DNA from 3 places in the Janibacter cremeus genome. Region 2 is predicted to be linked to each of the others. Evidence: riboswitches for the same ligand, from Rfam matches in the RefSeq annotation. Region 2 holds a riboswitch; each other region holds the start of a gene.
The links. Region 2 has a riboswitch for S-adenosylmethionine ahead of O9K63_RS02160 (bifunctional o-acetylhomoserine/o-acetylserine sulfhydrylase). Riboswitches for the same ligand answer to the same signal wherever they lie in the genome.
Positions count from the first base shown of each region.

Region 1: another riboswitch for S-adenosylmethionine. It lies ahead of O9K63_RS04680 (flavin reductase family protein); the one in region 2 lies ahead of O9K63_RS02160 (bifunctional o-acetylhomoserine/o-acetylserine sulfhydrylase).
Region 3: another riboswitch for S-adenosylmethionine. It lies ahead of O9K63_RS06615 (aminotransferase class V-fold PLP-dependent enzyme); the one in region 2 lies ahead of O9K63_RS02160 (bifunctional o-acetylhomoserine/o-acetylserine sulfhydrylase).

Region 1 covers NZ_CP115184.1:1,016,204-1,019,445, reverse strand. The annotation lists gene sfnG (dimethylsulfone monooxygenase SfnG) at 1-1,021, opposite strand, end outside; gene O9K63_RS04680 (flavin reductase family protein) at 1,024-1,542, opposite strand; SAM riboswitch class I at 1,788-1,876, opposite strand; gene O9K63_RS04675 (single-stranded DNA-binding protein) at 2,054-2,386, shown strand; gene O9K63_RS04670 (ketopantoate reductase family protein) at 2,394-3,242, opposite strand, start outside.
Region 2 covers NZ_CP115184.1:476,201-479,442, reverse strand. The annotation lists gene O9K63_RS02165 (hypothetical protein) at 1-164, opposite strand, end outside; gene O9K63_RS02160 (bifunctional o-acetylhomoserine/o-acetylserine sulfhydrylase) at 238-1,557, opposite strand; SAM riboswitch class IV at 1,575-1,688, opposite strand; gene O9K63_RS02155 (hypothetical protein) at 1,763-2,182, opposite strand; gene O9K63_RS02150 (hypothetical protein) at 2,169-2,525, opposite strand; gene O9K63_RS02145 (carboxyl transferase domain-containing protein) at 2,579-3,242, shown strand, end outside.
Region 3 covers NZ_CP115184.1:1,427,178-1,430,419, forward strand. The annotation lists gene O9K63_RS06605 (DNA translocase FtsK) at 1-641, opposite strand, end outside; gene O9K63_RS06610 (prepilin peptidase) at 712-1,359, shown strand; SAM riboswitch class IV at 1,433-1,548, shown strand; gene O9K63_RS06615 (aminotransferase class V-fold PLP-dependent enzyme) at 1,590-2,807, shown strand; gene O9K63_RS06620 (ribonuclease J) at 2,832-3,242, opposite strand, start outside.

The sequences.
Region 1 (3,242 bases), 540 kb from region 2:
ACCTCTCGACGTCCTCCCGGACGTGGAGGAACCCCGTGAGGACGAGGTCGATGCCGACCTTCTTGTACTCGATGATCCGCTCGGCAACCTGCTCGGGAGTGCCGATGAGGCCGGTGCGGAACCCGTCGTTGTACTGGACGAGGTCCTTGAACTCGCTGTCGGCCCACATGCCCTTCTTGTCGGCCGTGGCACTGCCCGCCTGCTTCACGGCCTCGCCGAAGTCGTTGACCTTGTCGACGTCGGCCCTGGCGATGATCTCGTCCACGACGGCCACGGCCTCTGCCTCGGTGTCACGGACGACTGCGAACCCGTTGAGCCCGAAGCGGACCCGTCGCCCGTGCTTGGCGGCCTGCTCGCGCACGGCCGCGACCTGCTCGGCTGCGCCCTCGATCGTCTGGCCGTTCATGAGGTACCAGTCGGACAGCCGGCCGGCCATGGCCTGGGCCGAGGTGGAGTTGCCGCCCTGGAAGATCTCGGGATCGGTCTGCGGCTGTGGCCGGAAGGTGACGTCCCGCGTGCGGTAGAAGTCACCGCGGTAGGTGAAGCCCTCCTGGTCCCACAGCCCCCGCAGGACCTCGATGAACTCCTCCGCGCGGCGATAACGCTCCTCGTGGTCGAGCCAGTCGAGACCGAGCTCGGTGTACTCCTTCTTGAACCAGCCGGAGACGACGTTGAGCGCCAGTCGGTTCCCGCTCGTGGTCTGCGCCGTGGCGGCGAGCTTGGCGAGGATGTGCGCCGGCCACTGACCGGGGTGCACGGCGGCGATGACCTTCAGCCGCTCCGTCGCGGCGAGGAGGTCGAGTGAGAAGGACACCGACTCGTGCTGGGCATCGGCGCCGTAGGACGCGAGGTAGCGCACCTGGGTCAGGGCGTAGTCGAAGCCGACCTGCTCGGCGGTACGGGCGACGTCGCGGTTGTACTCGGGGGAGTGGTCGGTGCGCTGCTCGATGTCGGAGACGACGAGGCCGCCGGAGACGTTGGGCACCCAGTAGGCGAAGTTCAGGGGGTCGGGGAAGGCCACGGTCAGGCTCCGTTCGGGGTCGTGGTGAGGGCGGTCAGGGGGTGGTAGCCACCGGCGTGGTGCACGAGTGGCGGGCGTCCGGTGATGTCGGCGGTGTCGACTCGCGCGACGGCGATGAAGCTGTCGCCCACGTCGACGAGGTCGACGATCTCGGTGACGAGGCGCGCTGCGCCTCCGTGGATGAGTGGGAGACCTCCCTCGTCCACGGACCAGGTGCCGTCCTCGACGAAGCGGCGGTCCCGGTGGCCGGCGAACCTGCTTGCGACGGAATGCTGCTCGTCCGACAAGAGGTGGAGCGCAGCCCTGCGGGACCGGCTGATGGTCGCCAGGGAGCTCGACGTCTTGGAGATGTTGAAGCTGACGAGCGGTGGGTCGACCGAGACCGAGACGATCGAGATGGCGGTGAAGCCGACGTGTCCGGCGCTCGAGCTGCCGGTGACGACCCAGGTGCTCGCGGCGGCGCCACGGAAGACATCACGCAGGTCGAGTGGTTCGAGGACGTCGACGAGGGGAGTGCTCATGGTTCCTCCTCAGGAGGTGTGGGTGAGTGCAGGCGTGATCGCGCGTGGCCGGGCCACGTCATGACGAAGGGGGCTCCTCGCCCCGGGCGAGAAGGCTCGGGGGGAGCGGCGGCGGCCGTCGTCAGATGGCGCGACAGGCGCTGACGCCCCGACGCATGAGGTCGACGATGCGGCGGCTGAAGAACTCCTGCTCGAGGGCAGGGCGCAGTGGAGTGGTCACAGCGGACACGGAGTGGTGCATCGATCCTCCATCGATCCTGGCGTGAGCACCTGCCCCGGAGGGTGGTTGCTGCGGCGTCGTCGAGCCAGATCTCTCGGCCGCTCTGGATGGGTGCTCCCAGTAGAAGCCCCCAACCGCTCGCCGGTCAATTCGTGTCTCGCCAGTTGGGCCGGGCGTCCACAGCCGTACAGCTCATCGCGCCGGCATCCACAGCTTGTCGAACTGCTTCCCGCACGCGTTGCGGGACAACGATTCTGGAGATTGACGAGCAACCGAGAGCGGGGGAGTGGCATGGCCCGAGGCACGACGATCCACGACGTCGACGAGATCAACCACATCGAGCTGACCGGACGGATCAGCGGTGCGCCCACCACGCGGGAGCTGCCGAGCGGTGACGAGCTGGTGACGCTCCGGCTCGTCGTCACCAGGGACGCCGGCGGTCCGGTCGACACCATCGATTGCGCCTGCTGGACGGCGGTCGCACGACGGGCTGCGGCGCGCTTCGTCGACGGTGACCGAGCGCGGGTCGAGGGGGCCCTGCGTCGACGGTTCTTCCGCACCCCCGGTGGTCCGGCCAGCCGGTACGAGGTCGAGGTGCGCCGGCTCGTGCGCGACCGACGCTGAGGTCAGGTCAGCGGGCCGCGAGGATCCAGGAGGTCATCTGGTTGTACGGGGTCGGGATGCCGTGCTGCTGACCGAGCGCGACCACCCGGTCGGCGAAGAGGGCGACCTCGGTGCGACGACCGGCCACCACGTCCTGGAGCATCGACGTCTGCCCGTCACCGGGGAGTCCCCTCAGGACGCTGTCCCAGCGGGCCAGGTCGGCGTCACCGAGGCCCACTCCCTCCGCCCCGGATACCGCGATGACCTCGTGGGCCAGGGCGAGCATGAGGGAGCGGGCCGGACCCTCGTCGATGAATGCCGCGTACGGCCTGCGCAGGACCGCCGAGGCCTGGTTGATGGCGGTGTTGACCATGAACTTCCACCACATCTCGTGGCGCATGTCCGCGGGGGTCTGCCACTCGAGACCAGCAGCGTCGAGGGCGGCACCCACCGCGTGCACCCGCTCGGTGGCGGCCAGCCCGGGTGTCGTCCCGATCACGAGGTGGCCGGGGGAGAGGTAGGTGACTTCGGATCCCTCGCGTCCGGCCGCCATACCGAGGGCGATGCACAGCAGGACCCCGTCGCTGCCGAACCGCTCGGCGATCGTCATCTCGCTGTCGAGCCCGTTGAGCACGGAGACGAAGGTGGTCCCGGGTCCGACGAAGGGGGCGACGTCGTCGAGCGCGGCGGCCAGGTCGTGGTGCTTCACAGCGACGACGACGAGGTCGGCACGGAAGTCGTCCACCCCCGGCTCGACGATCCGTGCCCGCAGTGGTTCACCGTTGACGTCGATCGGGTCGCGACGCAGCCTGGCGGCCCGGTCGCCGGATGCGACGAGTGCGGTCTCCATGCCCCCTTCGACGAAGTGCGCGGCGTA
Region 2 (3,242 bases):
AGGACGCCGTCCAGGGCCCGCTCGCCCGTGCCGGAGGGGAACCCGTACACGGCCGTCTCCGCGGTCCGCGCCGCGGCATCCTCGAGTCCGTCTGCGATGTCCCCGAGCCGCTCCCCGAGGCGGGCGATGCCCTCGCCGTCGATCGAGATCCCGTCGTCACCCATGCGGACACCGTAGGGAAGAACGCCGCGGGGCCCGTGGAGTTCTCCACAGGCCCCGCGGGGTGATGTATCGAGGTCAGGCCTTGGCGGCGGCGAACCCCTGCTCGAGGTCGGCGATGATGTCGTCGGCGTTCTCCAGGCCGACCGAGAGGCGCACCAGGCCGGGAGTGACGCCGGCGGCGAGGCGGTCCTCGTCCGGACCCTGCGAGTGGGTCGTCGACGCGGGGTGGATCACGAGCGAGCGCACGTCACCGATGTTGGCCAGGTGGCTGTGCAGCTCCAGGCCCTCGACGAACTTCTTGCCCGCCTCGAGGCCGCCGCTGATCTCGAAGGACAGGATGGAGCCGGCGCCCTTGGGGGTGTACTTCTGCGCGGTCTCGTGGCTGGCGCTGCTCGGCAGCGAGGCCCACGTGACCTTCTCGACCTGCGCGTGGCCACCGAGGTAGTCGGCGACCTTGTGGGCGTTGTCCAGGTGGCGGTCCATGCGCAGGCTGAGCGTCTCGATGCCCTGTCCGATGAGGAAGGCGTTGAACGGCGAGACGGCCGGGCCGAGGTCGCGCAGCAGCTGCACCCGCGCCTTGAGGATGAAGGAGAGGTTGGCCCCCATGGCGCCATTCACGCCGAGGTCCGGGCCGAAGCGCAGGCCGTGGTAGCTCGGGTCGGGCTCGTTGTAGTTGGGGAACTTCTCCGGGTCGGCGGCGTAGTCGAACTTCCCGGCGTCGACGATCACGCCGGCGATCGAGGTGCCGTGGCCCCCGAGGAACTTCGTCGCGGAGTGCACGACGACGTCGGCGCCGTGCTCGATCGGACGCAGCACGTAGGGGGTGGCGATCGTGTTGTCCACGACCAGCGGGACCCCGGCCTCGTGCGCGACGTCGGCGATGCCGGCGATGTCGAGGACGACGTCCTTCGGGTTGCCGATGGTCTCCCCGAAGAAGGCCTTCGTGTTCGGCCGGACCGCGGCCTTCCACTCCTGCAGGTCGCTCGGGTCCTCCACGAGGGTGACCTCGATGCCGTACTTCGGCAGCGTGTACTGGAAGAGGTTGACCGTGCCGCCGTAGAGCGCGGCGCTGGCGACGATGTGGTCACCGGCCTCGGCGATGTTCATCAGCGCGAGGCTGGTCGCGGACATGCCCGAGGCGGTCATCAGCGCCGCGACGCCACCCTCGAGCGCGGCGATCTTGTTCTCGACCGCGTCCTGGGTCGGGTTCATGATCCGCGTGTAGATGTTCCCGAGCTCCTTGAGGCCGAAGAGATTTGCCGCGTGCTCGGTGTCCTTGAAGACGTAGGACGTCGTCTGGTGGATCGGCAGCGCCCGCGAGCCGGTCGTCGGGTCGGGTGCCTGGCCGGCGTGGATCTGCTTGGTCTCGAAGTTCCACGTGGTCGGGTCGGACATGTCTGTGCTCCTGGTGTGGTGCGCGCTTGACCGTGACGGATTGCCACGGACCTGGTCGTCTCCCGGGGCACCCCACCGCGGAGGAGGGTTGCCGGCCAGCTAGCCGGGGCTGTGCGCTGGCACTCAAGACCTGCCCAGAGCATATGAGACGCCCCGTGGTCCGGCGGAGGGTGTCTCACCTCCCGGGCGAAGGGGGCGTCCCCCGTCAGTCCCCCGCGCCCCGGCGGGCCCGTCGCACCCTGCGGATCCACCACAGCCCGACGAAGGGGAGCACGAGCGGCGCGTAGGCATAGCCCGCTCCGTAGTGCGACCAGACCGTCTTGTCCGGGAAGAGCTCCGGCACGAGGTAGGACAGGGTGCCCACGGTGAGCACCCCGACGGCCTCGACGAGGATCGCCCCGGTGGCGACCCGGGCGCCGGTGCGTCCCCCCTTCGCCAGGGCCACGGTCGCGACGATGTAGATCACCGCCGCCAGCGCGGAGAGCACGTACGCCAGCGGCGCCCGGTCCAGGTACTGGGTCAGCTGCAGGACCGAGCGGCCGGTGGCGGCGAGCGCGAGCACGGCGTAGACGGCGACGACGACCCGGCCCGGGCCGGTGCCGGTCCGCACGTCAGGCGGGGCCATGGACGTCCCAGATCTGCAGGATGCGGTAGGCCATGACACCGACGGTGAAGGCGCCGGCGATGACGACCCCCATGGACCAGCGGGTCTTCTCCTTCAGCGCGATGAAGACGACTGCGGGCGGGATGAGCGGCAGCGTCAGCGCGTACGCGAGCATCGTCGCGCCCTGCCCGGTGCCGGTGACCCTGCCCTGCGCGATGGCGCTGGCGACGACGAGGACGAGCAGGGACAGCTCGACGACGGCGGTCACGAGCAGCATGGCGTCGTCGACGAGGCGGTTGATCAGCAGGTAGACCAGGGCCATCACCCCGAGCACGCCGACGGCCACGATCACGACAGTGGTCAAGGGCACAAGCACGGCGCAAGGTTACCGAGCGCCGGGACTGGGACGATCACGGCATGAGTTCGCGTCGCCTGACTGCCCACGAGCTGATCGACACGGTCGTCGACGAGGGCACCTTCGTCTCCTGGGACGAGTCCCTCGACCTCGACGGTCTGGACGAGGCGTACCTCGACACGCTCGACCGTGCCGCCGAGCGGGCCGGCACCGACGAGTCGGTGCTCACCGGCTCGGCCCGGATCCACGGCCACGACGCCGCGCTGATCGTCGGGGAGTTCCGCTTCCTCGCGGGCTCGATCGGCCGGGCGGCCGCCGGTCGGATCGTCGCCGCGATCCGGCGGGCCACGACCGAGCGCCTTCCCCTCATCGCCGCGACCGCCAGTGGTGGCACGCGCATGCAGGAGGGCACCCCGGCCTTCGTGACGATGGTCGACATCTCCGCGGCCGTCGTCGCGCACAAGGCGGCCGGCCTGCCCTACCTCGTCTACCTGCGCCACCCCACGACCGGCGGGGTCTTCGCCTCGTGGGGGTCCTTGGGGCACATGACGATCGCCGAGCCGGAGGCGCTCATCGGCTTCCTCGGGCCGGTCGTCTACGAGACGGTCAACGGGCAGCCCTTCCCCGAAGGGGTGCAGCTCGCGGAGAACCTCGTCGACAAGGGGATCGTCGACGCCGTGGTACCCACCGACCAGCTCGCCGGGATCGCCGCGCGCGCACTGACGC
Region 3 (3,242 bases), 950 kb from region 2:
GCCAGCAGGATGATCGCGGGCCACTCGGTCACCGCCGTCACGAGCGGGTCGGAGGCGAGAAAACCGACGATGCCGCCCGCGTCGCGCATGGGGTCCGCGCCCTCCGGGGGCTGCGGGATGTCCTTGGCGATGTGGGTCAGTCCGGAGGCGGCGAAGAGGGCCATGACGGTGCCGAAGCCGAGGCGGGCATCCGCCGCCTCGTTGCTCGGGGTGCGCAGCAGGCGCACGCCGAGGACCAGCAGGACGATGGGCAACGCGTAGGCGACCCGGCCGAAGGTGCCCGCGGCGACCGCGTGCACGATGTCGCCGAAGCCGCCGGTCAGGCCCCACCACTCGCGGACGGCGACGACGAGGGCGAGCGCGAGGAAGAGGAAGCCGAGCCCGTCACGACGGTGCTCCGGCTCGATCTGGCTGGCCCCGTGGCCCATCCGGCGCACGCTCGATCCGGTGGCGCTCGCGACGCCCATCCAGGTGCGCTGGACGGCGGCGAGCGGCAGCGGGAGCCCACCCCCGGAGGCGCCCTTCTTCCGCGCCGCCGGGGTCTTGCCCTTGGCGGCCGGCTTCCGCCCCGAGGGCCGCGTGCTTCCGCGGGGTCGCGAGGCGGCGCTCTTGCGAGCGGTGGTCGACGGGCGAGTGGCCATGATCGCAGGGTAGGGGAAAGACACGTCCGGCACACGCGTCACACGCGCACCAGGGCGGTAGCCTCCCCCGGTGGACTCCCGCCTGGTGCTCGTCGCCGTCGTGACGGGCGCACTCGGGATCGGCGCCCTGCTCCGACTGCGCACCGGGCGCTACCGCCGTCCCGACGAGACCGGCCCCCTTCCCCGCCATCTGTGGGTGGCGCCGGTCGCCCCCTTCGCCGGGGTGCTCGTGGCGGGGGCTCTCGCCGACCACCCGTGGCCGGTCCTCCTGCCCTACCTCGTCCTCGTGCCCGCCGGGCTCGCCCTCGCTGCGATCGACGCGGACGTGCACCGCCTGCCCAATGCGATCACGCTGCCGTTGGTGCCGGTCGAGCTCGCCCTGCTCGCCGTGGCGAGCGCCGCGACCGGCGACTGGACCTCCCTTCGCCGGGCGGGTCTGGCGGCACTCGTCGTCGGTGGTGGCTTCCTGCTGCTGGCCCTCGTGCTCCACGGACGCTCGATCGGGATGGGCGACGCCAAGCTCGTCGTCTCGCTCGCAGCAGCCCTCGGCTGGCTCTCCTGGGGTCACGTCCTCCTCGGGCTGTGGCTCGGCTTCGTCCTCGGTGGGGTGGTCGCGCTGGGGCTGTTGCTCGCCCGCAGGGCAGGACGGGGCACTCACCTGGCCTTCGGCCCGTACCTCGTGGCCGGCACGCTGCTCGCCCTCCTCCTCCTCGGCTGACGTCCCACGATCCGAGACGGGTGGCACCCGACCGCACACGCCGGGGAGTGCGTCCGCTACCGTCTCGACCCAAGGTCACGAGTACCAGCGACAAGCCCCGGCTAGCTGGTCGGCAACCCTCCTTCCGCGGTGGGGTGCTCCGGGTGACGACCTGGCCGGCGGCGCGGTGTCGCCCGGCAAGCGCGGACTCACGGTCGACGCCTGGGTCCATGACCCGATGGAGTCCTTCCATGACCGTCTCTGACCTGCGTCCCACCACCACGGCCCTGCCCTCGCTCGTGTCGGCCGGACTGACCTACCGCGACTGCGACGGCACCACCGTCGAGTACGCCCACCTCGACCACGGTGCGACCACCCCCGCCCTCGTCGCCGTCACGGAGGCGGTCACGGCCGCCTCCGTCACCTACTCCTCCGTCCACCGCGGCGCGGGCTTCGCCTCCCGGGTGACCAGCTCCCGCTACGAGGCGGCCCGAGAGGCGGTCGCCGCCTTCGTCGGGGCACGCGAGGACGACCAGGTCGTCTTCACCCGCAACACGACCGACTCCTTCAACCTCCTCGCCCGGGCACTGCCGGCGGGCACGACGGTCTTCGTCTTCGCCTCCGAGCACCACGCCGCGCTGCTGCCCTGGGCCGACGCGGTGCGCCTGCCCATCCCGCACAGCCACGCCGAAGCCGTCACGCTGCTCGACGAGGCGCTGCGCACCCACCCGGGCGAGCACCGGCTCGTCGTCGCGACCGGCGCCTCCAACGTCACGGGCGAGCACTGGCCGATCGAGCGGCTCGCCGACCTGGCGCACGCGCACGGGGCCCGCTTCGCGCTCGACGCCGCCCAGGTCGTCCCGCACCGCCGGGTCGACATCGCGGCCCTGGGCATCGACTGGGTCGCCTTCTCCGGACACAAGGTCTACGCGCCCTTCGGCGCCGGAGCACTCGTGGGCCGTCGGGACTGGCTCGACGCCGCCGACCCCTACCTCGCCGGGGGCGGGGCCACCACCCGCGTCGGTGACGGGGCCGTCGAGTGGACCACCGGTCCGGCCCGGCACGAGGCAGGCAGCCCCAACGTCCTCGGTGCGGTCGCGCTCGCCACCGCCTGCGAGGTCATCGGCGAGCACGAGGAGGCGATCATCGCCCACGAGCACGCCCTGCGCACCCGGCTGCTCAGCGGCCTCGCCACCATCGACGGCGTGCACGTGCACACCCTCTTCGGCAGTCGCACCGGCGCGCCCGTCGCGACGATCACGGTCGACGGGCACGACAGCAGCGAGGTCGCCCGCGTCCTGGGCGACGAGCACGGGATCGGCGTGCGCGACGGGAGGTTCTGCGCGCACCCGCTCGTCGACCACCTGCTCGCCGACCGGCCGCAATCCACGGCCGTGCGGATCAGTGCCGGGCTCGGGACGACCAGCGAGCACGTGGACCGGCTGCTCGCCGCCCTTCGCTCGCTCTGATCCGACGGTGGGGGTCGACCCCGCTCAGGCCTCGACGACCACCGGGATGATCATCGGGCGGCGACGGATCTTGCCGCCGACCCAGCCGCCGACCGCGCGACGGACGACCTGCTGCAGCTGGTGCGGGTCGGTCGTGCCCTTGCGGGTGGCCTCGTCGAGGGCGGCGATGATCTTCGGCCGCACCTGGGTGAAGATCTCCTCGTCCTCGGCGAAGCCACGGGCGGTGATCTCCGGGCCCGCGACGACCTTGCCGGTCGAGGCGTCGACGACGACCATGACCGAGATGAAGCCCTCGTCGCGCAGGATGCGGCGGTCCTTGAGCAGCTCCTCCGTCGCGGCACCGACGCTCGAGCCGTCGACGTAGATGTAGCCGCAGGGCACCGCCCCGACGATGCGCGCCCGGCCGTCGACGAGGTCGACGACGACCCCGTCCTC